2 regions of the Flavobacterium gelatinilyticum genome follow, and region 2 is predicted to be linked to the other one. Evidence: riboswitches for the same ligand, from Rfam matches in the RefSeq annotation. Region 2 holds a riboswitch; the other holds the start of a gene.
The links. Region 2 has a riboswitch for S-adenosylmethionine ahead of OZP11_RS24450 (TlpA disulfide reductase family protein). Riboswitches for the same ligand answer to the same signal wherever they lie in the genome.

Region 1 (3,139 bases), 2.8 Mb from region 2:
TTCAGACCCGCTTCGATAATTTCCCATTTCGAACTGTCGATCATAATCGGCACTCTCGAAATATCTGGTTCTGCAGCGATCAAGTTTAGGAATTTAGTCATGGCAGTTACACCATCCAACATCCCTTCATCCATATTAATATCGATGATTTGCGCTCCTCCTTCTACCTGCTGTCTTGCAATATCAAGTGCCTCGTCATACTTCTCTTCCTTGATTAATCGAAGGAATTTTCGCGAACCCGTTACATTCGTACGCTCACCAACGTTTACAAAAACGCTTTCAGGCGTAATAATCAAAGGTTCTAATCCTGATAATACAAGGTCTCTTCTTTTTTCAGTCATTTTCTTTAAGGGCCTAAGATTCTTAGGTTCTAAGTTTTTTAATTCTTATTTCTTTCCTGCAAGGTTTTCAAAACCTTGTAGGTTTGTTTATCGTACGTCAAAATTATACCTACAAGGTTTTGAAAACCTTGCAGGAAACGTTATTCAAAAGTTGGCGCCACTCTAGGCTTATAATCTTTCGCAACTTCTGCCATTAATCGAATATGATCTGGAGTAGTTCCGCAGCAACCGCCAATGATATTGATTAAATTATCCTCTAAATATTCTTTGATGAATGCCTGAGTCTGCTCTGGTGTTTCATCGTATTGCCCGAAAGCGTTTGGCAATCCTGCATTTGGATGCGCCGAAACATTAAAGCTTGTATTATGCGCTAATGTTTTTAAATACGGTTTCAACAAATCGGCTCCTAAAGCACAATTAAATCCTACGCTTAATAATGGAATATGCGAAACTGAAATCAAAAACGCTTCAACCGTTTGTCCGGAAAGTGTTCTTCCTGAAGCATCCGTAATAGTTCCTGAAACCATGATTGGAATATCGATGTTACGCTCTTCTTTTACTTCTTCAATGGCAAAAAGTGCTGCTTTTGCGTTTAATGTGTCAAAAATCGTTTCTACTAAAAGTAAATCGCAGCCTCCGTCCATTAAAGCTTCTACCTGTTCTTTGTATGCAATTCGTAAATCGTCGAAAGTTACGGCTCTGTAACCTGGATCGTTTACGTCTGGTGACATACTTGCCGTACGGTTTGTTGGTCCGATTGAACCGGCTACAAATCGTGGTTTTTCTGGATTTTTTGCTGTAAATTCATCCGCTACTTCTCTCGCCAGTTTAGCCGATTCGTAGTTTAGTTCGTAAACCAAATCTTCCATGAAATAATCGGCCATACCAATTGTAGTTCCAGAGAATGTATTGGTTTCTACGATATCTGCACCTGCATCAAAATAGGCTGCATGCACGGCACGAATTGCTTGTGGCTGTGTTAGGGATAATAAATCGTTGTTTCCTTTTAACGGATGCGGGAAATCTTTGAAACGCTCGCCGCGAAAATCTTCTTCTGAGAAGTTGTAGCGTTGTAACATGGTTCCCATTGCTCCGTCAAGGATTAGGATATTTTTCTTTATTGCTTCTTGTATAGACATTTCTCTTTTGCCGCTAAGGCTCTAAGGCACAAAGCTTTTTTTAATTTATTATCTTGAAAGTTATACCTAACAGGTTTTGAAAACCTGTTAGGATAGGCATCGTTTCTTTTAATTCCAAAAAGGCACTATTGCTGGCTCATTAGCCCCGATTACTTCACCTTATTCCTATTTTCATAAGAGTTCAGTGAACTGCGTTTGAGCCGGTATCCTCGTATCCCGATAACTATCAGGAGGAGAGATATAGGCGAAAGTGGGAACTATTGACTGCAAAAATGCGCCAATGATTCGCTCCTTACCGAAATTGCTTTCAGTAAATTATTTGTATGTTGTCTGGAAAAGTTTTGAGAAATACGAGAATGTATTTGTGTTATCTATCTTAAATACCTGTGTTTATGGTAAAAAGTAGAATTTAGCACCTTCTTTATAGTAAAGGGTTGCTAAGGTTTCATCGGGTCTATCCCTCCGCCTTTCGTGATAACGAACAATAAATTTTAAGAACAGTGCAAAGTAAAGACATAAGCTGAACAATTGCAAGTGTTTTTTTAAGTTTCTGAGACTCTGAGGCACTAAGATTCTAAGTTATGAGTTTGTTAGTGTTTTGGCTTTTGTTTTGTCCCTCTAAAATTGATAATTTCAACAGTTTCAGATTCTTTTTTTAGTCTATAAACCAAATAATTATTTTTGTCTATAATTGCTTTGTGCAAAGATTCGTTTTTATGTGATTTTGGAAATTGTTCTGGATTCAGACTGATTTGATTTATTACCTGTTGAATTTTTTATTTTCCAAGTTTAAGATTTCTTTCTTAGTCCATTTTTCTTCAAGATAATCTACAACTTTATTAAAACCTTTTACAGCTTGCGACGTCCAAATAAATTTTAATGCCATTTTGAAAATCTTTTCATGACATCTTTGTGGTTTGTAAATTCACCTTTTTCAGCTTGGTGTAATCCAATTTGGATTTCTTCTTTTTCAGATTCTGATAAATCATCATACCAATCACTTTGATTTGCCTTTAAAACCAATTCGAGTTTTTCTAAAACACGCTCATCTTCTACCTTAACCAACTCTTGAATAAATTGATATTTTCTAGCTTCTAAATTCATGATAATCAAAATTTATAAATACAAAGATACGTTTTTAGGTTCTGAGATGCTGAGGTTCTAAGGGACTAAGCTAAAAAAAAAGCCCAAACTTTTAAAAGTTTGAGCTTTTAGTATATTTAAAAATCTTAGAACCTCAGTCTCTCAGAACCTCAGCACCTTCGATTAAACAATCGCTTTAACAACTGCTTTCGGCGCCTCTTTACGAGTTCCGTCGAAACCGTCTACTCCAGATACTGTTGTATATTTCAATACGTATTTTTTACCTGGATTGATAATTCCGTATGCAGCCTGACACATTAAAGTTGCTTCGTGGAAACCACAAAGGATTAATTTTAATTTTCCAGGGTATGTATTTACGTCTCCAATAGCGAAGATTCCAGGAATATTTGTTTGATAATCTAATGCATTGTTTACTTTAATGGCATTTTTCTCGATTTCTAATCCCCAGTCTCCAATTGGACCTAATTTTGGTGTTAATCCGAAAAGAGGGATAAAATAATCGCATTCGATTTTACGGTGTGCTCCGTTTTCTTCGATATCTAATGATTCTACGTG
Region 2 (3,139 bases):
CTTTTTTGATAATCTCTCTTGCATACTGGTAAGCGTAAGTCGAAGCCTTTCCTGTCTGACTGGAAAATGAATGGGTATTGGCAATCATCGGACCTATTTTATTGAGCATAATATCTTCAATCGGAGCGTATAATCTTCCGCTGGCAACCCAGTCTGCATATAACAGATTTTGTTGTCCGTAAACCGATTCGAAAGTATGGTCTGTTCCTACTGTATTTTCCCTGAATTTAGAAAAGTAACATTCAGACTCTGTTGGTTTTGTTGTTGGTTCAATGGCATTCATTTCCTTTATCATTTTAAATTAACTAAATTGTATTTTCTATCTTAGATTTTATTTTCTAAAAGCGTTTTTAATGTCGCTTGCAATTCTTCTCCCTGCAGGTTTTTCGCAACGATTATTCCTTTTGAATCAACTAAATAATTCCCCGGAATAGCTCTTACACCATATAATCTGGCAACGGCACTGTTCCAGAACAATAAATCAGAAACATGTGTCCATGTTAAGTTATCATCCTTAATTCCCTTTACCCAGTTTTCTTTCTTTTTATCCAGTGAAACTGCTACAATATTGAATCCTTTATCATGAAATTCCTTGTAAGCCGCTACAATGTTTGGATTTTCTCTTCGGCAGGGTCCGCACCACGAAGCCCAAAAATCAACCAGAGTATAGCCTTTTAAATTTTCATAAAAACGAACTGGTTTTCCATCAGGATCGCTGGCTGTAAAATCAGGGGCTTTTTTACCTACCGCCAATCCGTCTAATACGGTAACCAGTTCTTTTAATTCTTTCACGTAAGTAACATTTTGAAGACTTTTATCCAGCAAAGCAATATTCTGTGTAATCTGTTCCGGAGACAGCCTGTACGACCAGTTTCTGTACAATACATAAGCCGAAACAATAGATTTTGGATGTTCTGTAATGAATTTGCTGATTTCTGCATCTTTTGTTTTCTTATAGGTTTCAAACAAATCCTGCGAAGCTGAACCTTCTACAACCGAAGTGCTGTAATATTTCTTTGGACTCAGCTTAACCGTAATTGGGTCTTTTTCGAGGAAAATATACAATGGCGAACTTTCTTTATTTACGCTTAATCCGTATAATTCCGGCGTTTTTACTTTTGTTTTAAAAGCAAAGTTTCCGTCTTTTACTTTTACCGAATCAATAGTCGTAAACATTTTATTATGAAACTTTTGCAGATAAACGTACTGTACAATTGTATCGACAACAGTTCCTTTTAATTGTAAATTATTTTCCTGCGCCTGAGTTTGAAAAGCTCCAACAAATAAGGCAAAACCCAATAGTATTTTTTTCATTGTATTTTATTTTAAGATTAGACAAAAGAATTTCAGGCCAATGTTATAAAGCCACCAGCAGCTGATATTTAAAAGAAATTTAAAAGGTATTACGAACTTCACATTCGGAAAACGGCAAGACTGTTTTCTTCGAAAATTGAATTTAAGAGTTCATAGCCGGCATACAAAATTGATTCTGCTTTCATTGTAATACATTAAGAATTTAACGTTGATGACCTAATCCAGATTCGAGCAATCTTTTTTCTTATCTGTCCGCATACAACGGAAGGATTTAGCACCTTATTCGGCAACAGGTTGCTAAGACTTCACCGGGCCCATTCCCTCAGTCTTTCTGGATAAGTATCATTACAGAATTTTTCTGCAATGCAAATATACATTAATTCTATAAAATTAGTCAAGTTTAAATATATTTTTTTGATTTTTATTTACAACAAAGCACGCAAATACAACGCAAAGTATTTATTTAAAAGCAATTATGTTTTGGAAATATTTTTAAAACCCCTTCCTTTTACAACAGAAATTCATACGTTTTGCTGCAGAAAGAAGTTTTTACATCTCTGCCAAAAGCTTCAGAGAATCGGCATACAAGTAATATGTCCTGCTTCATGATTTGAATCGAAGAAAAGCATATCGTTTGAAAAAGCTGACCATCTTTTAAAACTTAAAATATCCAAAAGCGTGAATTTGTTTATTTCTTTGATCAGCTCCTCTTTTGTCAATTGCTTTTTTAATTCGGCAATCATTAAAAATTGAAACAATCCGAATAATGAACTAAGAATTGATTCGTTTTCCTGAAAGTTCTTCTTATCCATAACAATAAAATATTCCGGATACGCGGCATTTTTGTTTTTGATAAAAGTATGATTTTGTAATACTTCAAAAAGAAGTTCATATTCTGATTTACTTAACTGCCCTTTAAAATGATTATTTTCAGAGGAAAGAATCAATAAAATATAGTCTGAACTGATGCTTTTCTTTTTCAAAAAATACAGTTTCTTCCTGAGATATTTTTCTAAATCTACACTGAACCTGTTTTTTAAAACAGAATGTTTTTCTGATTCTATTCTGACGCTTTTTTTTAATTTCATATTATTTATTTCAATCCGTCAAAATAATTCGTCGTTTCTTCTATCAGCGCATTCATTAAAACCGAAGCTTTGGTATGTTTTAAAATGGGTGAAATCTGTCCTGCCCAAAATAAAATCATGTCCCATTTTTGCTGTTCGATCGCTGCTTTTCTCAGCGGGGCTATAAATGTCGTTTGCAGCGGAAAAGGCAAAATTCCGGATTCTTTTCCTGTAATATCCTGAGCAACACGGCTAGTTAATCCGCGGCCGAGTCTTCCTGTAAAAGCGCGTGATAAAGTGGTGTATTTTGAAGCATCAGAAAATAGCATTTCCTTGTGAACCGGCAAAGCACCAGATTCATCGCAGGCTAAAAAAGCGGTTCCTACTTGTGCGGCGCTTGCGCCTAATGTCAGCGCAGCGGCAATTCCCCTTCCGTCGGCTATGCCTCCTGCTGCGATAATTGGGGTTTTAATTTTTTCACGCATTAACTGCACTAATACGAAAGTTCCGGTTAGAGACGATTCCGATTTATCGAGAAAAGAAGGCCGGTGTCCGCCCGCTTCAAAACCCGATGCGATAATCATATCGACACCTTTGCTGTCCAGAAACAGGGCTTCGTCTAAAGTCGTCGCGGCTCCTACTGTTACAATTCCCTTTTGTCTGCATTGCTCCAGAACAGTATTTGGAGGCACACCAAACATAAAACTGAAAACCTTTGGGCGAATGTCTAAAATAACGTCTAACTGGTTCTCAAATCT

Region 1: another riboswitch for S-adenosylmethionine. It lies ahead of OZP11_RS12240 (homocysteine S-methyltransferase family protein); the one in region 2 lies ahead of OZP11_RS24450 (TlpA disulfide reductase family protein).

Annotation. Positions count from the first base shown of each region.
Region 1 is NZ_CP114287.1:2,896,280-2,899,418, forward strand. It holds gene metH (methionine synthase) at 1-341, opposite strand, end outside; gene OZP11_RS12240 (homocysteine S-methyltransferase family protein) at 482-1,480, opposite strand; SAM riboswitch class I at 1,845-1,961, opposite strand; gene OZP11_RS12245 (hypothetical protein) at 2,241-2,366, opposite strand; gene OZP11_RS12250 (hypothetical protein) at 2,357-2,584, opposite strand; gene OZP11_RS12255 (NAD(P)/FAD-dependent oxidoreductase) at 2,747-3,139, opposite strand, start outside.
Region 2 is NZ_CP114287.1:5,713,103-5,716,241, reverse strand. It holds gene OZP11_RS24455 (aminotransferase class V-fold PLP-dependent enzyme) at 1-283, opposite strand, end outside; gene OZP11_RS24450 (TlpA disulfide reductase family protein) at 325-1,314, opposite strand; SAM riboswitch class I at 1,556-1,656, opposite strand; gene OZP11_RS24445 (hypothetical protein) at 1,884-2,402, opposite strand; gene OZP11_RS24440 (NAD(P)H-dependent flavin oxidoreductase) at 2,408-3,139, opposite strand, start outside.